One region of the Sporosarcina beigongshangi genome, then DNA from elsewhere that is predicted to be linked to it. Evidence: predicted binding sites of a transcription regulator. Region 1 holds the regulator's gene; each other region holds the start of a gene.
What was found. Region 1 encodes CtsR, which represses protease genes until heat stress. Its sites were predicted from a motif close to ATGGTCAATAAAGGTCAAACA; they were not measured.
Positions count from the first base shown of each region.

Region 2: the regulator CtsR is predicted to act here: its motif matches at 2,529-2,549, upstream of clpP (ATP-dependent Clp endopeptidase proteolytic subunit ClpP).
Region 3: the regulator CtsR is predicted to act here: its motif matches at 4,157-4,177, upstream of R2B77_RS07285 (ATP-dependent Clp protease ATP-binding subunit).

Region 1 is NZ_JAWLIR010000031.1:55,962-63,916, reverse strand. It holds gene metH (methionine synthase) at 1-1,546, opposite strand, end outside; SAM riboswitch class I at 1,646-1,753, opposite strand; gene R2B77_RS13735 (hypothetical protein) at 1,915-2,100, shown strand; gene R2B77_RS13730 (hypothetical protein) at 2,237-3,919, shown strand; gene R2B77_RS13725 (CtsR family transcriptional regulator) at 4,109-4,579, shown strand; gene R2B77_RS13720 (UvrB/UvrC motif-containing protein) at 4,610-5,164, shown strand; gene R2B77_RS13715 (protein arginine kinase) at 5,154-6,242, shown strand; gene R2B77_RS13710 (ATP-dependent Clp protease ATP-binding subunit) at 6,425-7,955, shown strand, end outside.
Region 2 is NZ_JAWLIR010000032.1:72,367-80,321, forward strand. It holds gene R2B77_RS14295 (gluconeogenesis factor YvcK family protein) at 1-601, shown strand, start outside; gene whiA (DNA-binding protein WhiA) at 638-1,582, shown strand; gene R2B77_RS14305 (HPr family phosphocarrier protein) at 1,608-1,865, shown strand; tRNA gene R2B77_RS14310 (tRNA-Arg) at 2,371-2,442, opposite strand; gene clpP (ATP-dependent Clp endopeptidase proteolytic subunit ClpP) at 2,633-3,232, shown strand; gene R2B77_RS14320 (glutaredoxin family protein) at 3,416-3,643, shown strand; gene R2B77_RS14325 (sugar-binding transcriptional regulator) at 3,906-4,937, shown strand; gene gap (type I glyceraldehyde-3-phosphate dehydrogenase) at 5,030-6,037, shown strand; gene R2B77_RS14335 (phosphoglycerate kinase) at 6,174-7,358, shown strand; gene tpiA (triose-phosphate isomerase) at 7,374-7,955, shown strand, end outside.
Region 3 is NZ_JAWLIR010000010.1:25,750-33,704, forward strand. It holds gene R2B77_RS07275 (hypothetical protein) at 1-99, opposite strand, end outside; gene R2B77_RS07280 (Rpn family recombination-promoting nuclease/putative transposase) at 499-1,461, opposite strand; gene R2B77_RS07285 (ATP-dependent Clp protease ATP-binding subunit) at 2,001-4,124, opposite strand; gene hpaB (4-hydroxyphenylacetate 3-monooxygenase, oxygenase component) at 4,316-5,743, opposite strand; gene R2B77_RS07295 (C40 family peptidase) at 6,028-6,636, shown strand; gene R2B77_RS07300 (pyridoxamine 5'-phosphate oxidase family protein) at 7,034-7,447, opposite strand; gene R2B77_RS07305 (biotin transporter BioY) at 7,780-7,955, shown strand, end outside.

The DNA of each region.
Region 1 (7,955 bases):
CAGATCCGATGTATTGCTCGTCTCCTGTGCCGACTGGGAAAACAAGTGGATCGAAAATAATATCTTCCGGCGCAAGTCCCCATTTATTGACGAGAAGGTCATAGGAACGCTGTGCAACTTCGAGTTTTCGTTCACGCGTAACCGCCATTCCGGGTTCGTCGATTGTTCCAACAACGACAGCTGCCCCGAACTTTTTGACCAGTGGCAGTACAGCATCGTAGCGGTCTTCACCGTCCTCCAAGTTAATGGAGTTAATGATCACTTTCCCTTGTGAATATTTTAAAGCCTCTTCAATTACCTTCTCGTCTGTGGAATCAATGACGAGAGGCACTTTCACTTTTTTGACGACTTCCTTCATGAATTTCGTGACATCCTCTAGCTCGTCGCGATCTGGATTAGCTAGACAAATATCGATGACGTGTGCGCCACCTTTTACTTGTGCACGCGCAATTTCGGATGCTTCTTCAAATTTGCCATCAACGATCAGCTGTTTGAATTTCCGAGAACCTATGACGTTTGTTCGTTCGCCGATTAATAGCGGACGCATAGAGTCGTCATACAACAAAGGCTCAATGCCTGATATAGCATGACCATGAACAGTTTCGGGACCTTGACGAGGTTTTTTATCAGCTACGACTTCACGAATAGCACGGATATGCTCAGGTGTTGTTCCGCAACAGCCGCCAACAATATTTAACCAACCTTTATCAGCAAAGCCTTGTAGTTTTTTAGAGAGAGACTCAGGTGATTCGTGATAATGACCTTCCTCGTCTGGGAGACCAGCATTTGGATAACAACTGACATAGCTAGTTGCTAACTCTGATAGCGAACGGAGATGATCTGTCATGAACTCTGGACCTGTTGCACAGTTCAGACCAACAGATAGAGGTTTTATATGCTCGATTGAAATATAAAATGACTCGATGCTTTGACCTGCTAATGTCGTCCCCATAGGTTCAATTGTCCCGGAAATCATCACGGGCAATTCTTTCCCTGTTTCTTCAAATGCACGCTTTATACCGAGTGTGCCAGCTTTGACATTCAGCATATCCTGGCTCGTTTCCATCAATAGCAAATCGCAGCCACCTTCAATCAATGCTTTTGCTTGTATGTAAAAGTCATTGGTTAAACCATCAAATGTAGCTCCTCCTGTAACAGATAATGTTTTTGTCGTTGGTCCCATTGCACCTGCAACGAAACGCGGCCATTCAGGAGTAGAAAAGTCTTCCGCACACTTTTTAGCAAGCTGTGCAGCATGGAAGTTAATATCATGTGCTTGTTCACCTAAATCATAGTCATCCAAAACGATTGGCGTACCACCAAATGTATTCGTCGAAATAATATCTGCCCCAGCCTCTAAATATTCACGATGAATGCGATCTAGGACATCGGGTTTTACAATATTTAAATACTCATTACAGCCATCGTATTCTTCGCCGCCGAAATCCTCGGGAGAAAGGTTGGCGTTTTGTAGCATGGTCCCCATCGCGCCATCCATAATGAGTATTCTTTTCTGTAGTTGTTCTTCAATAGGATGTTTCGGCATCGCAAATCACTCTCTTTCTTTCCGTCAAGTATTTTGTAGCTTTTAAGAAAATAAAAAAAGCCTTCAAAAGAAGGCTTTACGAGTATACGTAGGTGTCCCTTCTCATCTTCAGGATCATGGATAGATCCCACTGGAATTAGCACCAGTCCTTTCGGCAGGTTGCTGAAGCTTCATAGGGCCAGTTCCCTCTGCTTCTCTTGATAAGAATATAGTATGCAGTTGTAGTAAACTTTTTCGTCAATGAAGTATTGATCGAATAATTGAAATCATCATAACGTTATAATTTGCTTCCGTCAAGTCGTCCTTTGCAGAATGCTAGAAATTCTGTGGTAAGATGGAGATAATATGATAAACAGAAGGTGAACGAGTTGAGAGCTTTTACATATATTATTCCGATCATGATGATTGTTGGGACAGTTAGTATTATGATGTTGAATAAAAGTCACCAAGGTGTTCCACCTATGTCTCGCATTTATATTACGTTAGGTGCGATGGCTGTCAGTGGGATTTTAACTTATTTTTTATTTCCAAAAGACGAAGAAAAGAATAAATGACAAGAAATCGCTAGCGAATTTTGCTAGCGTTTTTTCATATAAACACGAATCAATTTCATAAAAAGTGAAACGATTCCATCGTTTAAACGTATAAAAGCTATGGAAAAAATCTTAGTAATAGAAAAGAGTGTTTTAGATGGTTAATTTACTTATCTTCTCAATCATTACAGGGGTTGTGTCTAGTTTAATTATTGTCCCGTTTGTGTTGAACACAAAGGAGACGAAAGTGGCTGTCCCGTTTAACAAGGTTGCGGCAATGGCAAGCACTGCTGTGTTAAGCACAATCATCGTGTTTGTCTTTTATTATCTAACCAATATGGATCGCAACTGGACGTCTTTATGGGGGCCGTTGCTCGTAGTGACTTTATTAGGTGCGGTTGTTGCGGGGAGTAAAGATCGCAAACTGAAGATCGTTTTATTTTTAGGGGCTTTAGCGTTTGGCGTCTATATTCTGAGCGCGCCATTATTCAATGCCAATGAAAAATATAAGGCAGTTGAAATGGATCAGCAGGTAGAAATCAAAGCGTTTGATGAAACAAAAACACCGGCAAGCGTACCGCCGAAGTTTGCGCGCAATAAGATGAAAAAAGCGTTCGGCCAAGTGCCGAATACGAGTTATTATGAACTTGGTAATCTGCAAATTCAAAAAGTAGGCGAGGATTTTGTCTACATCGCACCTGTTGAATTTTCGGGTCTTTTCAAATGGTGGACTGGGAAAACGACACCAGGCTATTTCACGATGAGTGCGACTGATTCGGCAGACAATCCGAAATTCGTGAAGGCTGAAATGGCTTATACGCCGTCGTCCTATTTCCATAAGCAAGTAGAGCGTCATATGCGGATGGAAATGCCACATCTTATTTTCTACGGGGATGTCCAGCTGGAAATTGATGATGAGGGGAAACCGCATTATATTCGCACATACGGGAACTTTATTTCAGCACGTGACGGCTTTGATGTACAAGGGGTAGTTGTAGCGGATCCGGCAACAGGTGATATGAAGCAATATGCACTTGTGGATGTACCAGCATTTATTGACGGTGCAGTTTCTCCTGAGGCGGTTAGCCTGCAAAACAGTTATTTTGGTAACTACATTCATGGATTCTGGAACTCGGTATTCGGGAAAAAAGATGTGAAACTGCCTTCGGATGAAGGAACGGAAGCGAATGTGAGTCCAATTTTCGACGAAAATGGTCATATGTATTATTTCACTGATTTTACAAGTCCGAAAGAGGGTGTCGATTCGATGCTTGGTTATGCCTTAACGGATGGTCGGACGGGTGAAGCGACGTATTACACGGGCAATCTGGAAGAGTCCTACATGGATTCGCAAGGTGCTCTTCAAATTATTGAAAAGAAATTTATCGAAAAGAAATGGTCTGGTGAAATGCCTGTACTGTACAACTTTTACGGGGAAGCGAGTTGGTTAACGCCGGTGCTCGATTCGAATGGCTTCTTGCAAAATTACTTCATCGTATCTGCTGCGAATCCGGAAATATCGGTGTATGGAAATACTCCGAACGAAGCGCTGAAATTGTATAAAACGGCACTTCAACGCGGAGGAAGTACTGTCGATGGTAGTTCGGGCGCTGAAGAGGCACAAGCGTCGGTGACTGTCGTACGTGTTTTCAAGGAGCGTGTCGGTGACTTTACGGTAGTGTCGTTTTTGGCTGCCGATGGACGGAACTTTAGCGTGTCGTCTGAAACAGTGCCACTTGCTATTTATATCCAAGAGGGCGATCAATTGGCGATTACGTATATAGAGACAGGTGAGTTATTCTTACCAGTGAAAGCATTGACAAATAGCAGTATGAAATAGTATGTAACGGAGTACAGGGGAATTTCTCTTGTGCTCTGTTTTTAATTGGATGATTAAATGTCACTTATTCACGCCGATACTGCTGAAGTATAGTGCTTTTCAATTGCAGATTAATCGGTGCGTCATGTACAATTAAGTCAAAGATAGTCAAAGTCAACGGCTTATCACCCGGATGAAAGAGGTGAGGACATGCGAAATATTTCTGACATTATAGAAGGTTATTTAAAGGCCATAATCGAAGAAGAACAGAAAGGTGCAATTGTCATTAAGCGCAGCGAAGTTGCAGAGAAATTCCAATGCGTTCCTTCTCAAATCAATTATGTGATTAAAACCCGTTTTACGGTTGAACGTGGGTACGCGGTTGAATCGAAGCGCGGTGGCGGTGGATATATTCGGATTTTTCGAGTGCAGACCAATTCGCGTAAAGAATTGATTGAACATATTTTAGAAGGAATTCGAACGGGAGTCTCCTTTACAATGGCTGAAGATATTGTTTATCGGTTGATGGAGGAGGATGTCATATCGGAGCGTGAATCGAGGCTTATTTTAGCCGCAGTCGATCGTGCAACACTCTATCAGCCGCTTCCAGAACGTGATATTCTTCGGGCTCGCATTTTACAGGCGATGCTCGTAACGCTTATTTATGAGCAACTAGATTGAATGCCAATTTAACTACAATGAGGTGATTGTGTGATATGTGAAAATTGTAAGGAACGACCAGCCTCCGTCATTATTACGCAGGAAAGTGTAGCCGGTTTGGTGGAGCGTCATTTATGTGATAAATGTGCTTTCCAAACACAGGCATTCCACTTCGACCCAAACCAGGAACCATTGTCCATTCAACAATTTCTGTCACATTGGTTTAGCGGGACGGACCCATTTCAAGCACAGCAGCAAGCGCGTGATAGTTCACAAATCGGACTTGAATGCCCATCATGTGGCTTAACATTCCAAAAGTTTCTCGAAATCGGCAAATTTGGTTGTGCAACATGTTACGACACATTCCGTGGCAAATTACCGCATGTATTAAGAAAGCTTCACAATGGTCATTCAACTCATGTAGGGAAAATTCCAGTGTCATTCAATAAATTGTATGCGGTTAAAAAGAAAATCGAAGAGATTCGCGTGAAAATGCAAGCAGCTGTCGAGGCGGAGCATTTTGAAGAAGCGGCAGCTTTACGTGATGAGGCGAATACACTAAAGCAACACCTTGCCAATGGAGGTGAAACGAGCGATGTCGATTGAAAAGTTCATGCGCAATGCGGTGACGGGTTGGATGACGGCTCATGGCGAGCATTCTGACATTGTTATGTCAACGCGGATTCGTTTAGCTCGCAACCTAACGGGTTATCATTTTCCGATTGCATTTAAAGAGGAGGATGCAATGGCTGTCGATAAGGCTGTTGCTGGTGTCCTGCTCGATTCGGATGAAAGTTCGTATACCTATACGAAAATGGCGGATCTTCCGGCACTTGAGCGTCAAGTACTTGTTGAGAAGCATTTAATTAGCCCGCATTTGGCTAATCCAGATCGTCAAGGGGCAGTCATTCTATCGCAGGATGAAACCATTAGCGTCATGGTCAATGAAGAGGATCATATTCGCATCCAATGTATCTACCCGGGGCTTCAGCTCGAGGACGCCTATAATCAGGCGAACCGCGTAGATGATCACCTAGAAAAAGAATTGCCATATGCGTTTGATGAGGACTTTGGCTATTTAACAAGTTGCCCATCGAATACAGGAACGGGTATGCGGGCTTCTGTCATGATGCATTTGCCAGCTCTCACGATGACTAAGCAAATTGATCGTATTATCCCAGCTATTTCGAGACTCGGTATGGTCGTTCGAGGGAGCTATGGTGAAGGCAGCGAGGCACCTGGCAACGTATATCAAGTGTCGAATCAGACGACACTTGGAAAAACGGAGCAGGAAATCCTTGTCGATTTAGGCAATATTACATCGCGTTTAATCGCCCACGAACGGAATTCACGTGAATTGCTATTGGCGAAATCACGAATTGCACTCGAAAACAGGGTTTTCCGTTCGCTCGGTACAATTAGCTATGCTCGTCTATTGCCGTCGGGCGAGGCAGCGCGCTGTTTGTCAGATGTTCGATTGGGCATCGATATTGGTATTATTGAAGATATAGACATGTCCATTTTGAATGAACTACTGATTTTTATGCAAACAGGATTTTTACAGCAATATGCCGATGTGGAATTATCACAGGAAGAACGGGATATATTTAGAGCGAAACTATTTCGTGAACGACTCCATGCCGAGCGTGTATCGGCTTCGGCAGAAAAAAGTAAGGAAGAATGAGCAGGTACTTTGCGCATTTTATTTCACTTTAGTAAAGTTAAGTCAAAGATGGTCAAAGTCGATTTGGAGAATAAAGGAGTTCTCGTATGTCCGGTTGAATACCTATAAAAGAGGATACATTTCATCCCCTCTTATAAATGAGAACTTTGATTGATTATATAAAGAGAAGGAGAGGACTGAATATGATGTTTAATCGATTTACACAGCGCGCACAAAAAGTGTTGCAACTTGCCCAAGAAGAGGCGATTCGGATGAAACACGAATCCATCGGAACAGAACATATTTTACTTGGACTGATTCGTGAGGGCGGGGGCATTGCCGCAAAAGCGCTTGAAGCGATAGATGTTAGCTTTGAAACGATCGAGCAAGGTGTGGAAAAACTTGTCGGTGCAGGGTCAAAGGAAGTCGGTCCAATCGTTCATTATACGCCGAGGGCTAAAAAGGTCATTGAATTATCGGTAGATGAGTCACGCAAGCTAGGGCATTCCTATATCGGTACGGAGCATATTTTACTCGCCCTCATTCGTGAAGGTGAAGGGGTTGCAGCGCGTGTCTTAAACAATGCAGGAGTCAGCTTGAACAAAGCGCGTCAACAGGTGCTACAGCTGCTCGGTAGCAATGATAGCTCGGCGGGCAGTCAAGGTGTTGCAAATTCAGCATCAACACCCACATTGGACAGTCTTGCACGCGATTTAACAGAAATTGCACGCGAAGGTACGCTCGATCCCGTCATCGGACGTAGCACGGAAATTACACGTGTGATTGAAGTGCTGGCACGTCGTACAAAAAACAATCCTGTGCTTATCGGTGAACCAGGTGTAGGGAAAACGGCGATAGCAGAAGGGCTCGCACAACAAGTCGTGAATAATGAAGTGCCGGAAATTCTTCGTGACAAGCGAGTCATGACACTTGATATGGGAACTGTAGTTGCTGGAACGAAATATCGTGGTGAGTTTGAAGATCGCATGAAAAAAGTGATGGAAGAGATTCGACAAGCGGGTAATATTATTCTGTTTATCGATGAGTTGCATACACTAATCGGTGCAGGTGGAGCTGAAGGAGCAATTGATGCATCTAATATTTTGAAACCTTCTCTCGCACGTGGTGAATTGCAATGTATTGGTGCTACAACACTTGACGAATATCGTAAATATATCGAGAAGGATGCCGCACTTGAAAGACGTTTTCAGCCGATTCAAGTCGACGAGCCAACTGTCGATGAGACCATCCAAATTATTTACGGATTGCGCGACCGGTACGAAGCGCATCACCGTGTGAAAATTACGGATGCTGCGGTCGAAGCAGCAGCGAAAATGTCGGATCGTTATATTTCTGACCGTTTCCTTCCGGATAAGGCCATTGATTTGATTGACGAAGCAGGCTCAAAAGTACGTCTTCGTTCCTATACAACACCGCCTAATTTGAAGGAACTTGAATTGAAATTGGAAGCCATTCGTTCTGAAAAAAATGCGGCTGTCCAAAGTCAGGAATTCGAAAAGGCTGCTTCTTTCCGTGATAAGGAACAGAAGATGAAAGAAGAGCTTGAGACGACGAAAACAGCTTGGAAAGAAAAACAAGGGCAAACAGAATCGGAAGTAACGGTCAACGAAATCGCCGAAGTAGTGGCGATGTGGACGGGTATTCCGGTCTCGAAAATCGCCGAAACAGAAACGGCGAAATTGCTCAATATGGAAGAAGTGCTACACGAGCGTG
Region 2 (7,955 bases), on a different contig from region 1:
GTTACCGGCTGCCAATCAACGGATTACATTGCATGCTGAATTGGAAGATGGCACAATTGTAACAGGAGAGTCTAAAATTCCGGTATATGGTCGGAAAATCCGCAAAGTGTATATGTCACCCCAAGAAGCTGAGCCACTTCCCGAAACGGTCGATACAATTATGGGAGCGGACTTACTTGTTTTTGGTCCAGGTAGTTTGTACACAAGCATTTTACCGACAATACTCGTTCCAGCGATTCGTGAGGCTGTTCTAGCATGTAAGGCAAAAAAAATATATATTGGTAATTTAACAACACAAGCAGGAGAAACGTATCGTTATACGGCATCAGAGCATGTCCAGGCATTATATGATCACGCAGGTGAAGCATTCCTCGATGCGGTATTATTGAATGGTGCCGATATTGCAGCGCTGTTAGGCAAGAAGGAGCAAACGGAGCCACCGTGGTCTGTTATTAATGATTTGGAGAACATTCAACGACTTGTCCCTGATGTCATTGTGAAAAATATGGCATTGGTGAATGGCAAAAATGTGATGCATGATTCTGAAAAAGTTGCAAATTTGCTCATGGATTATATAGATAGTGCTATAAAAACGGATTAGACGTGATCGTCGCCGGGAAAGGGGACTTGAAAAATCATGTCTTTTGCTTCAGAGACAAAGAAAGAAATGACGCAGATTGAGGCAGATGATTGTTGTATAAAGGCGGAGGTTGCGGCTTTCATTAGAATGAATGGCGCACTGTCCTTTTCAAATAAACAACTAAGCCTAGATGTGCAAACTGAAAATGCTGCGATTGCAAGGCGTTTGTATTCAAATTTAAAACGCTTGTATCCCTATAAAGTAGAATTACTTGTTCGGAAAAAAATGCGTTTGAAAAAAAACAACGTATATATTTGTAGAATACGGGATGGTGCTAAGCCGCTTCTGGAAGATCTACTCATTTTAACGGGAACATTTCAATTTAAAAATGAAATATCACCCGAAATCGTAAAAAAGAAATGCTGTCAGCGTGCTTATTTAAGAGGTGCTTTTCTTGCGGGTGGTTCGGTGAATAATCCCGAGACATCCTCTTATCATCTTGAAATCTTTTCGATTTACAAGGAACATAGCGAAGCGCTCGTAGAATTGATGAATAAATATCAGCTCAACGGTAAAACGATTGAGCGCAAAAAAGGTTATATTGCCTATTTGAAGGAAGCAGAGAAAATATCGGACTTTCTAAGCATCGTCGGCGCGCATGTCTCGTTGATGAAATTCGAGGATGTACGGATTATCCGTGATATGCGCAACAGCGTAAACAGGCTTGTGAACTGTGAAACCGCAAATTTGAATAAAACAATTGGGGCTGCCCAGCGCCAGGTTGAAAACATAAAATTTATCGAGAGCACAATAGGATTAGGGCAATTGCCAGATAGATTACAAGAAATCGCGAGACTACGTGTGGACAATCAGGATATTACATTAAAAGAACTTGGCGAATTGGTTTCAGGCGGGGCGGTAAGTAAGTCAGGCGTGAACCATCGTTTAAGAAAAATAGAGGAAATTGCAGAAAATCTCCGTAACGGGGGCATTGGAAGCTGACAAATAGATAGGAGTTGGGGAATACATGGCAGAACAAACAGTGGAAGTAAAGTTGAAATCAGGATTACAAGCAAGGCAAGCAGCACTTTTTGTCCAGGAGGCAAACCGTTTTACAGCGGATGTATTTTTGAGGAAAGAGAATCGTCAAGTTAATGCGAAAAGTATTATGGGGATTATGAGCCTCGCAATCGCGCGCGGCACATCTGTCACACTCATTGCTGAAGGCATTGACGAGGAACAGGCACTAAGTACACTTTCGGTCCTTGTTGAAAATGAAAAATAAATAACCATCCCAGCCGTTTTCTTATCGTCATACGATAGTTGGAGACGGTTTTTTATTTTGGGAAGTGCAGCCATTTGAAGGAGTGTGCAACCAAAGTGAGCAACTGTGCATCCATTTAGTCAAAGTGTGCAACCAAGGTGAGCAAATGTGCAACGAAATCGTCGAAGTATGCAACCAATTGGGTGGAGTGTCCAACCAAAGTGGGAGAGTGTACAACCATTTTGTCAAAGTGTCCAACAAAGGGCGGAGTGTGCAACCAAAGTGAGCAAATGTGCAACCATTTCGTCAAAGTGTGCAACAAAGGGTGGAGTGTGCAACGAAATCGTCGAAGTGTGCAACCAATTGGGGGGAGTGTCCAACGAAAGTGAAAGAGTGTGCAACCATTTCGGCAAAGTGTCCAACAAAGACGGAAATCTAACTTATTCACTCCCAGCTACAAATGAATAATACTTTTGTAAACAATAAAATACCCGTCATTGCGTACGTACACAATGACGGGTGAGAATGCCCTCGGCGGGAGTCGAACCCACATTTCAAGCTTCGGAGGCTTGCGTGCTATCCATTGCACCACGAGGACTCAATATGCATAAACTGCCTTGTAGCAGACAAATTCCATTATACTAATGCAGTCAGCCGAATGCAATAGTTATTTTAGAAGCGTTATATTTGACCTTCGTTGACCATACTATGTATGATAAAATTACAGTTGAAGCACATCTATGTTTCAACAGACTGAAAACACTATCCACCTTGAAGGAGGAAATGGAATGAATCTAATACCTACAGTAATTGAACAGACGAGTCGTGGGGAGCGGGCTTATGATATTTATTCCCGCCTATTGAAAGACAGAATTATTATGCTTGGTAGTGGAATTGACGACAACGTTTCAAATTCTATCGTTGCGCAGCTTCTTTTCCTTGAAGCTGAAGATCCAGAAAAGGATATTTCAATTTACATTAATAGCCCAGGTGGAAGTATCACAGCTGGTATGGCAATTTATGATACAATGCAGTTCATCAAGCCGGATGTTCAAACAATTTGTATCGGTATGGCAGCTTCAATGGGGGCATTCCTTCTTGCAGCGGGTACGAAAGGGAAACGCTATGCCCTTCCAAATGCAGAAGTGATGATTCACCAACCACTTGGCGGCGCACAAGGTCAAGCGACAGAAATCGAAATTGCTGCAAAGCGTATTCTTTTCCTACGTGAAAAACTAAATGGCATTCTTGCAGAGCGTACAGGACAGTCGATTGAAGTACTTGCAAAAGATACTGATCGCGATAACTTTATGACTGCAGAACGTGCAAAGGAATACGGTTTAATTGACCATATTATCGCACGCAGTGATATGAAGGAAGTAAAATAATTATAATGAAGCCGATCTGCTTATGGGTCGGCTTTTTTAATTTCAAAACTTAACCATCGCTACCTAGCACCGCAGCGACTTCAATGGAATCACTAAGTTCACTTTATATGAAGCAGTATCTTGTGCACACCACACATTCTTCATCTATACTAAAAGTATATTAAATTTCTAGAGGTGTTTCCAATGCATGTCACATTTTACACAAAACCAAACTGCCATCTTTGTGAGGAAGCAAAAGCAATGATGAAACTAGCGCAGGAGGATTTTCCACTTACGTGGGACGAAATTAATATTGAAATGGACGATGTGAGTCATGAAAAATATATGCTAATGATTCCAGTTATTGAGAAAGACGACTCAGTATTATTGTATGGTGCAATTGGTTATATAGACGTCGTTGGTTTATTTTGAATTCAGCAGAAAGAAACTACCTTTGTAGGTGGCGGAATGAATGCGGTTTTGTTCCCCTATTTAGGGGATGCCCAAATGCCCGCCGAATTCAGAGAAAGCCTCCGGGCGTAATTGATTTTGAAAACAAAACGTTATTGTTGATTAGTGACAGAAGATAGTATACAATTAGGTTGTAAATATTTTTTTGTTCTACGTGGGACATTTTTCAGTTCTATGGGACGACATATGTCCTTGTGACTGAAAGGAGGAACAATTGAACACTATGATGGAAGCGCAAAGGCAACTCGTACCTGAAATGATGGAGCTTATGCAGCAAAGATACCGAATATTGAAGTTCATCAAAATGTCGGGTCCAATCGGAAGGCGTCCACTTGGTCAGATTGCTGGTCTTTCAGAACGAGAAACACGAACGATGATGGATATTCTACGGGCTCAGAATCTTATTCATGTGGCAAAAGAAGGTGCCTCGATTACAGTTGAAGGTAACACAGTGTTACAAACGCTTGAGTCTGTTATGGAAGACTGGTCGGGTCGCGCATCGCTTGCTAAAAAGCTAACGGAGTTTTTAGGCATTCGCTCTGTCAAGGTTGTTTCTGGTAATTGTGATATGGACAGTGACTCTACTGCAAAAAGTTTGTTAGGCATGGAGGCGGCGAAACAATTCAGCTCCAAAATTGGAGAAGGCAAAATTGTAGCCGTTACTGGTGGGAGTACAATTGCAGCGATTCCCTCGCATATCGAAAAATTTAGTGACACAACGGATCAGTTTTTTATCGCCGCGCGAGGCGGTGTCGGAGACGATATCGGCTTACAGGCAAATGTAATCGCAGCTTCCTTCGCTGAAGCGTGTGGGGGAACGTATAGTACGTTTTATTACCCAGAGTCGTTAAGTGAAGAAGCGCAAAAAGCATTTCGCAATGAGCCGTTTGTTGTGAAGATGCTTGCCCTTTATGAAACTGCGGATTGTGTTCTTCATGGAATCGGAGATGCTCAAACGATGGCTGTCTTGCGTAATTCGCCAGACGAGGAACAGCAATTGCTTCAAAAAAATGGAGCTATTGGTGAAGCATTTGGTTATTATTTCGACAAAGATGGTAATGTCGTTCATCGACTTCGTACAGTTGGTATTCAGACGAGCCATTTAGAGCGAGTTCCACTTATCATTTCGGTGGCTGGTGGAGGTAGCAAAGCAGAAGCCATTTTGGCTTATATGGCAAGCGCACCGAAACAAACGATTTTAGTTACAGATGAAGGTGCGGCAAATGAAATGCTGAAACTGCTCATCAATAAATAATTTTTTAGGATTAAGGCTTTAATTTTTAGGGAATAGGTAAAAGTGGATAAATGTTTTAAAAAATATAAAAAACTACTCGGAGGTAATTTATTATGGCTATGAAACTTGCAATTAACGGATTTGGACGTATTGGGCGTAAAGTATTCCGCGAGGCTTTGCAACAAGAGGAAATCGAAATCGTTGCAATCAACGATTTAACGGATGCAGCAATGCTTGCACACCTTCTGAAATATGACTCTGTACACGGTGTTAACGATGCAGAAATCAGTGCTGAAGGCAATAGCCTAGTTGTGAACGGTAAAAATATTAAAGTATACGCTGAAAGAAACCCTGCAGATCTACCATGGGGAGAGCTTGGCATAGATGTTGTTATCGATTCAACAGGCGTATTCACAGACCGCGAAGGACTTAACAAGCACATTGAAGCGGGCGCGAAACGTGTTATCTTGTCAGCTCCGGCAAAAGGCGATATTCCAATGCTTGTTATGGGTGTTAACCATGAAACATACGATGCTGCAAATGATACAATCGTATCGAATGCATCATGTACGACAAACTGTCTTGCACCAATTGTAAAAGTATTGAACGATAAGTTTGGTATCGAGCGCGGTATGATGACAACTGTTCACTCTTATACAAATGACCAAAAAATCCTAGACTTGCCACACAGCGACTACCGTCGTGCACGTGCAGCTGCTGAAAACATGATTCCAACAACTACTGGTGCTGCATCTGCAGTAACAAAAGTTATTCCAGCATTGGCAGGTAAATTGGATGGTATGGCAGTACGTGTACCAACACCAAACGTTTCACTAGTTGACTTTGTTGCTGATCTTAAACAAGACGTAACAGTAGAAGAGGTAAATGCTACTCTTAAAGAAGCATCTGAAAACGAACTAGCTGGCGTTCTTGTTTACAATGAATTACCACTTGTTTCAAGAGACTATAACGGCAACACAGCATCTTCAACAATCGATGGCTTGTCAACAATGGTTCTTGCGGATAACATGGTAAAAGTTATTTCTTGGTATGACAACGAATCAGGTTATTCTGCTCGTTGTATCGACCTAGCGCTTTATATGCACAGCAAAGGCCTATAATTATCAGCGGGCACTTTCGCTGATAATTATAGCCAATAAAATAGATACCGCTTATAATAAAGTTGGGTAAGAGGAGCGGGGGATTACCCCGTTCCTCCTTTTTTTGAGAACAATACTTTTGAAGGAGGCATGTTTCATGAAGTCGAAAAAGACGATGAAAGACTTACAGCTTGAAGGACAACGCGTATTTTGCCGCGTAGATTTTAATGTGCCGATGGAAAATGGACAAGTAACGGATGTTACACGAATCCGTGCAGCAATCCCAACAATTGAATACATGGTAGAACAAGGAGCAAAAGTTATTCTTGCCAGTCACCTGGGTCGTCCAAACGGCGAAGTGAACGAAGAAATGCGCCTGACTGTAGCCGGCGAAAAACTAGCCGAGCTAATTGGTAAACCAGTTCTTAAATTAGATACGTCTATTGGACAAGAAGTTGAACAAGCAATCGCTTCTATGAAAAATGGCGATATTGTCCTTCTTGAAAATGTTCGATTCCATGCTGGGGAAGAAAAGAATGATGCTGACCTTGCGAAAAACTTTGCAGACCTTGCAGATGTATTTGTTAACGACGCATTTGGTGCTGCACACCGTGCACATGCATCCACTGCGGGTATCGCGGACTATATTCCGGCAGTATCAGGCTTGTTAATTGAAAAAGAATTAGATGTGCTTGGCAAAGCATTGTCTACGCCAGAGCGTCCATTTACAGCGATTATTGGTGGAGCAAAAGTGAAAGACAAAATCGGTGTCATCAATCATTTGCTCGACAAAGTGGACAACTTGATTATTGGCGGCGGCTTGGCTTACACATTTTTGAAAGCGCAAGGCTATGAAATTGGTAAGTCTTTGCTTGAAGAAGATAAAATTGACTTAGCAAAATCATTTATTCAAAAGGCAAAAGATAACGGCGTTAAGCTATATCTGCCGATAGATGTGACGATTGCAGACGATTTTTCGAAAGATGCCAATACGAAAGTCGTGAAAAATGATGCGATTCCTGCAGATTGGGAAGGTCTCGATATTGGGACTGAAACAGCTGAATTGTATGCAAAAGTAATAGAAGAATCGAAATTGATCATTTGGAATGGCCCAATGGGTGTATTTGAGTTAGAGCCATTTGCAGGTGGCACGAAGCGCGTTGCACAAGCAATGGCAGTAACGTCCGGCTATACAGTCATTGGCGGCGGCGACTCAGCAGCAGCTGTTGAAAAGTTTGGCGTTGCTGATAAAATGGATCACATTTCGACTGGTGGAGGCGCTTCTCTTGAATTTATGGAGGGCAAAGACTTGCCAGGTGTTTCTGCACTAAACGATAACTGAGTAGGGGGAATCGATATGCGTAAACGAATAATTGCGGGTAACTGGAAGATGTACAAATCTGTTGAAGAAGCGAAAAGCTTTGTTGAGGAAGTAAAGGGTAAAATTCCGGTTTCAGATAACGTAGAAGCCGTTATTTGTCCGCCATCTTTATACCTTTCAGAGTTGGCACAGCTAACAAAAGGCTCAGCTTTAGGTATTGGTGCACAAACGATGCACGATGTAAAAGAAGGCGCATTTACGGGTGAAGTGAGCCCGGCGATGTTAGTTGGCATTGATGTTGGCTACGTCGTTCTAGGTCACTCTGAGCGTCGTCAATATTTCAACGAAACAGACGAGTCCGTCAATCGCAAGGTCCATGCGGCATTCGAATACAACCTGACACCACTTGTTTGTGTAGGTGAAACGCTTGAAGAGCGCGAAGCAGGCCAAACAGTTGAGCTAGTTGCTGCCCAAGTGAAGAAAGCATTTGAAGGCATCAGTGCGGCACAAGCGGAAAAAGCGGTTATCGCATATGAGCCAATCTGGGCAATAGGTACAGGTAAAACAGCAACTGCACAAGATGCCAATGAAGTATGTGGCGCAATCCGTGCAACAGTT
Region 3 (7,955 bases), on a different contig from region 1:
AAAATGTAGCTGCTGGAGCACCATGGCCTCATTCAATCCAACTTGAATAGCTAGTGATGGAAGCACTTGAAGTGGCGACTCTTTTATTAATAAATTCATCATGACTCCTTCTCTGTTGAATGCGTTTTTTTTAAGAAAGGACGATGTCTTTTGCCTAGACGAACGATGCCTTTCACCCTATATATAGAGTTTGCATTCAGAAAAGTGGACAGAGTGGTGAAATTTATTTTTCACGCAATTGAAAATGAAGTGCATGATGCAAAACTAAAAAGAAGTCTTAGGCTACATCGGAGGATTTGGAAAGAATAATAAAGATAGAGGAACTTGCGTAGGAAAATAGAAAATGCCAAAAGGAATCTGCTCGTTCAATCGTGAACGAGCAGATTCCTTTTCGATAAACTTATACAAAATTGTCATAGTTTAATTCATAACTTTCTTCCCTAATACTTCTGTTAGAGCAGATTTATTTTTATCTATCTACATTCACTATTACTCGGTTTAGTTCAATGTTTTCTGAATCTCTTTTACTTGCTCCAATGTTAGTTCAGTAATCTCTGCAATTGTTTCAAGTGCCATATTTTTCAAAATTAATTTCTTTGTGATATCTCTTTTTTCAAATTCTATTCCTTGTTCTATCCCCTTTTCTAACTCCAAATCAAAAGCATTCAGTATCGTCGGGGAAGCGTTTTCTTTATTGTATAACTCCATCAGCTCCGTCTCCTTTCTAATCATTGGTCGAATGTCTTCGGATAACTGTTTTGTATACGCTTCTGGTAATTGTAACAAGTAATCGATAAAATGAAAAACAACTTGGACTGCGGTGCGTGAATAATTTTGGTTGCGGATAAGTTCACCCATTAGCTTTCGTTTGAAAAGATAGCGTTGGTGTGCTTCATCTTTCGTTTGATGCAGTGCTTTTGCTGCTAATACGATTTTGCTGAAAAGCTTATCCGACCGCTCGAGTTCCTCGTCGGTGTAAGCTTCTGTTCGATAATTTTTATAAGAATAACATAGCTGCCTGCCAAAATAATCGTACTCAAAACGTTCAGGTATATCGCTCTGATTAGAGGAAGTATGGACGGCGATGGCGACAATTTTCTCTTGATGGCGATCATAGATGCGATAAAAATATTGAAACATTCGTTCAGGAAAATCTGTTTCTTTTTTACTTTGTACTTCAATATGGACAAGAATCCATTGCTCTTTTCCGTCTTTTAAACGAACTTTTGCCAACCGATCCGCAAAACGTCTGCCTTTTTTCTTATCTAAGACTTCTTGGAACAATTCCTTGTCTAAAAAATCTGGCTCGACATTAAAATCAACCTGTGCGTACAATTCTGGAGCAAAAAATAGTAAAAAGTCTTCAAATAACTCCCCAATTACTTTTTTCCACAAACCGTCCTGGTCTACCAAATTTTCATCATACTGTATTTTTTCTTCCCTGACCCATTCAACAACCATTTTACAACCTCCCTCAGAAAGTTTTTAGACTATTACATTAATAATATCATAATACGAACACCCGTTCAAACATTAGACATCTATCAACTGAAAGAAAATGATCTCTTAGTGAATAATTTAAAAACCGAAAAATCCCTTTCCAGTCATACTCGGAAAGGGATTTTTCATGAAATTTGATTTTACGCTACAAAAGAAAGTCGAGCATTTTTTTGGAAACGTGCGAGGGCTTGTTTTGCTTCTGTTTGATCAGTAAACTCGAAGATTCGGACAAATTTTTGTTCAAATACTGTGACTACCCACATAGTGCATTCTCCTTTTCGATTTCCATATTTGTTGTTATATCTAGTGTACTCTATTTTTCATCATCGAAATGTGCTATGTGAATCATTTCACAATTTATTCAAATTCAAAACGCTTACATATGGAGACTTTGTGGCATTTCCAAAAATTCACCTAGTATGATGTGAATACGGGCTATATTTATTGAATATAGACGCAGTTAACACCCCTGAATTCATTTCCAGGGGTGCCAAATTACATTAGACTATGCTTACAACAATCTCTTCAGCCACAACATCTACGTGAACTTTTTCAATCTGTTCTTCTTCCAATATTAAATCCGTTAATGGATCTTCAATTTTGTCTTGAATCACTCTGCGCAGCGGTCTTGCACCGAAGCGTTTGTCGTAACCTAGTTTGACCAATGCACGTTTTGCATCTGCTGAAATTGTTATGTCGATATCATTTTCTTCAATGGTTGCTTGCAAATCTACTAACATTAAGTCAACGATTTCAAGTAGATTTTCTTCTGTCAGTTCATTGAAAGCGACAATTGCATCGAAACGGTTGAGGAATTCAGGTTTGAAATAATTCCCTAGTGTTTCGAGCATCGAGACGGATTCATGTACAGTTTGATTGAACCCAACGCTGACTTTTTTGTCGCCCGTTCCGGCGTTACTTGTCATGATGATGACCGAATCTTTGAAGCTGACGGTGCGACCGTGCGAATCAGTTAAACGACCATCCTCCATAATTTGCAGGAACATATTTTGAACATCCGGGTGCGCTTTTTCAATTTCATCGAGCAGTAAAATCGAATACGGATTGCGGCGAACCTGTTCTGTCAATTGACCGGCTTCCTCATGCCCAACATAGCCTGGAGGCGAACCGATAATTTTGGATACCGCGTGTTTCTCCATATATTCACTCATATCGAGACGAATTAACGCATCACGTGACCCGAATAACTCTTCCGCGAGCACTTTCGTAATTTCAGTTTTACCGACACCTGTTGGACCAACAAATAGGAATGACCCAATCGGACGGTCTTTCGCTTTGAGCCCAGCGCGGCTACGGCGAATGGCTTTTGCAATTTTATCGACCGCTTCTGCTTGACCAATGACCTTTTTGCCAAGGCTATCCGCAATACCTTTCATTTTCGCTTGTTCTGCTGCTTGTAGTTTTGTCACAGGGATTCCAGTTTTCTCTTCTACAATTAACTCGATGTCTGCAACAGTCACTTCCCCATGTTCTAGGTCTCCACTTTGTTTTGCCTCTTCTAATTTTTTTCGTAATTGAATTTCCTCATAACGCAAATTTGCCGCCTTTTCATAGTCTTCCTTTTCCGCCGCCTGCTCTTTTTGTTGAATCACTTCATTGAGACGTACTCCGATGGACTCTGAATCGGCTGATGTCTGTGCAAGATTTAAACGGGCACCGACTTCATCCATCAAATCAATTGCTTTGTCAGGTAAAAACCGATCTTGGATATACCGTTGTGATAAATTGACAAAAGCTTCTACCGCTTCATCCGGATAGTGCACACCGTGGAATTCTTCATAACGGTCCTTAATGCCATTTAGGATGAGAATCGTATCTTCCGCGGACGGCTCCTTCACAATAATCGGTTGGAAGCGGCGCTCGAGCGCAGCATCTTTTTCAATTTGACGGTATTCTTTCAACGTCGTTGCACCAATCAATTGTAGGCCGCCACGCGCTAAAGCTGGCTTCAAAAGATTTCCGGCATCCATTTTTGAACCTTCTGCAGTGCCTGCCCCAACGAGTAAGTGAATTTCATCGACGAATAAAATGACATCTTTCCGTGTCTGAAGTTCTTCAATCAATTGTTTCATCCGTTCTTCAAACTGCCCTCGAATACCCGTATTCGTTACGAGTGAAGCGACATCTAATAAATACACTTGTTTGTTCATCAATTTCACAGGGACATCGCCTTCGTGGATTTTCACTGCAAGTCCTTCAGCAATAGCTGTTTTACCAACCCCAGGCTCTCCGATGAGGACTGGGTTATTTTTATTTCTTCGATTTAACGTTTCAATGACACGCTTCACTTCTTGGTCACGTCCGATAACTGGGTCAATCTGTCCATCTTTGGCTTCATTTGAAAGATTTTTGCCCAACTGATCTAATAGGCCAGTGCCTTGATTATCTTGTGCTTGTCTCGTTTGTGTTCTCGCCTGTTGACCACCATTTGCTTGAGAAAAATGCTGTGCCTCGTTGTTAAATGACGGCATTTTCCCAGCAGTCAATTGACCTTGAATATCCTGAAAGCATCCGTGACATAAGTTGAGTTGCATGCCTTGGTGATTCACTTGAAATCTCAAACTCATCGTTGCTTCGTTTTGACCACAATGTTGACATTGCATATCTATTTCCTCCCTTTTGCTATCTTTAATTGACTTTGACTATATTTAACCTTTGATTGTAGTATATACTGACCTATTTTGACTTTCAAGTAACTTGCTTCGTTTTGAGTGTAGCCTGCCATTTATTCGTAAACGTAAAAGGGCTTTCTATAAAATCAATTTTCATTGACTTTATGGACAGCCCTATTCCTCTATATTCCCAAGACCCCCATCACCCGCCCCACAAACAACTCCCTATCATAATCATGGCACAGCTGCCCCGCTAACTTGACCGGATCACCAAAGAAAAACCGCTCATACAGCGTCTCGCGCGTCCCAAATGCACTCATCGTCAAATCCCATGCCAAACGGAAAATCCTTACCCTGTCCTCAGCATTATTAGCTTTTGATTGCAAATACTGGTCTAAATCCTCCCGAACACTGGACTGAAAGGCATTCTCTGTTGGAATCGACATCAACCCGCTAGCACCTAGCTGCTGAATGATTTCGGTGAATCGTGGGTAGACACGTGGAAAATAGTTGATGGCGATTAGGAGCGTTGTTCGATCAGGACGCATCCATCCCCATTCGTCTAGCTCGGCTTCGACTTCCGATTTAATGACCAACGCCTTCATCGTTTCCAGCGCGACGATGATTTCAGTCACCTTCTCTTGCACATGCTGGTATTCGCCGATATTAATAGTCTCGATGATGGATTGGACAACGCCTAACACAAATTCTGTTTTCACAATTTGTCTGGAAACGACCTGATGCAATGCAAACGGTTGATACGAGCTACAAGTCATAAAACTGTTAGCCACTGCGATGTTGTCATAATAAAACACGCGCTCCCAAGGTACTAAGACATTATCGAATACAACGATCGAATCCATTTCCTCATAGTGCGAACTCAATGGATAGTTAAATGTCGAGTCACCTCCGACAAATGATTCTCTACAGACGAATTTGAGCCCCGCGGTGTTACTGGGGATTGCAAAGGCGAAACCATTGGCGGCATCATTCACGCCACCTGTTGCAATGACGACAATTTCGTCAGTAATCCCGCCCTGAGTTGCAAGTAATCGTGCCCCCTTAATGACGAGTCCCGCCTCATTTCGTTCTACTACCTTGGCAGCAATCGGCTCCCTTTCATCTTCGAAATAGAATTGCGTTCGATTGACTTGCGGGTCGATGAACGTATGGGTCATAGACAGATCATTTTCGCGCGCATATTCATAAAACGACACAATGTTTTCAGGAAAGCAGTTCTCTTTTCCCTTCAATAAATCCACAGATGAGGCGAGCGCCATTACCACGGTATTCATATAATCAGGACTTCTACCCATCATGCCGTTGTTCGACAGCGCCCACTGCTGGACCATCGCCCGCCTTTTCACTAAATCCTCTATAGTTGATGGTTGTAAATATGACATGCCTACTTGCAGTCCTGATGTCGGGGATGGATACGTCATGTTTGCAGCGGCATGCTGTAAATCGTATAGGGCAGCTTGGCTTTTAATAATTCCCTTGAAGGCAGGATGCTTGGAAATCTTTCCTGTCACGGGTTGCCCATCTACCCAGACATTTGTTTGCAGCTCATCGATTCGTTTGATATAGTCACTGCCTGTAATTGCCGGCATATAGACACTCCTAACGGTTGGTTTATCAGTAGACTCTTGCCACTTCGCTATTTTTTATAATATTAATTTTCCTTATTGATTGTTACGAAATGGCAACATTTTATTATCTATTCATCAAATCCTTCACAACTATGGATATGACTCCAAAATATCCCGTTAATTTTACGAATGTGTAATGAACTTGTAATCGAACTGCTGTTGAACTCATTTAGGTAGTACCCTACTATTAGATATATAGTCATTGACTAATCAATGATTCATAGAAAAGGCGGTTGAAATACATAATGAAAAAATTAACATGTTCACTAATCTTGGCAGGCTCTTTAGCTTTCGGAATCACAGCGACTGACACAGAAGCAAGTACACATACGGTCAAAACTGGAGAGTCGCTCTGGATTATTTCAAAATCAAACAATGTGTCCGTATCTGATTTAAAAAAATGGAATAACTTATCATCAGACATACTCTATCCAAAACAAGTTTTACAAACATCCGCGAAAAATAGTAAATCGACAACTGAAAAGAAAACAACAGCTACCGCTTCCCCAAAAGTTGTTGATCAAGCGATGAAGCTAATAGGTATACCTTACGTATTCGGTGGGACGACGGTTAGGGGGTTTGACTGTAGTGGATTTATACAATATGCTTACAAAAAATCCGGAAAAAATATCTCGCGCACCACACTTAGCCAATTTGCACAAACGAAGAAAGTGACCTCCCCTAAGCCTGGTGACTTGGTGTTTTTCCAAAATACATATCGTAAAGGCATTTCGCATGTCGGTATTTACATTGGCAATAATAAGTTCGTCCATGCTGGAGGCAAAAAATCACAAGTAACAAGCTTAGACAACAGCTATTGGAAATCGAAATTTCATAGTTTTAAACGATTGTAAACAAAAAGCTCAGCCCCATCTGCTAAGGCTGAGCTTTTCTACATATGATGGCTACCTACAACTCATTAGATTGAACCGGGCCAGCTGGTATAGCTTCTTAGTAATATGCAAACCGATATTTAGCAACGTATCCAAATGAACTATTTCCTAATAAACAGCTGCTGGAACATATACTTGTTCAAACAATTCGTCTAAAATATGTAGTTGTCCTAAAATAGACAGTCCAATAATTCACGCATTCCCTGTTCATCATCATGTAAATGTTTTTCCGTGCATTCCATCCAAAGAGTTAATTACTTCTGAAGCAATTTATATGACTGACTCAATTGCAAATGTGTCACTCTCTAAAAAAAACATAAAAATAAGAGTACCGGTTTCGAATACCGGTACTCTCACCTCATAACTCAATCGTTGTTGGTTCTTCACCCTTTTTGTTCATCAAACGAATTGCGTTAGGCGTTACTTTCAAAATGGCAAGGTTTGCATCCTCTGGACCACTAAACCAGTGTTCCAAATGCTCATTCCAAATTTTCTTCTTTGCTCTTTCATCGTCTGAAATAGTGACGGTTCCTTCAATTTCTAAAAATTCATCTCCCAAACCTCTTCCATCATAGCCAATTAATATGTGTGTATGTGGATTTGCCTCGAGTTCATCTACTTTTTGCGTTTGCTTCGATGTTGCGGTGTAAAGTGTAAAGCCATCATTGAAAAACGTCATGTACCGTGTGTGGGGTTTGTTCTGTTGAATGGTTGCCATCACACCAACTAAGCTTTCTTCTAAGACTTTCAGTGCTTTTTTTCTTGCATCGATAATAATCTACTCTCCTTTTCAACGTTGTTATAGTTTGTCACTTGACGCAAAAATTAAACATCGTACTTAAGGATAGAATTAATACGCTCCAGATAATTTCTCATAAGCAGGGTAGCGCCTAACATCTTGATCTCTGCTATAGGAATTAAAAAATGCTCCCCTTAATATCAGGAATAGCGGAAAACTTCACATCTGTTCTTCCAGCACACCACCAGATGAATTTGTGTCAACTTAATAAAAAATAAGTTGACTAACATAAATCAGTTGTACTACAATAAATGAGTAAACTATAAAAACTTAATAGTTAACCAAACAAAAGGAGGCTCCATACCATGCTAGAATCGCGCTTCAAATTACAAATGATGATTACATCCGCCCTTTTTGCGGCTATTATTGGGGTTTTGGCACAAGTCACAATTCCACTACCCCTCGTTCCGATTACTGGACAAACGTTAGCAATTGGACTTGCCGCAACGATATTAGGCGCACGATACGGGACTTTATCTAT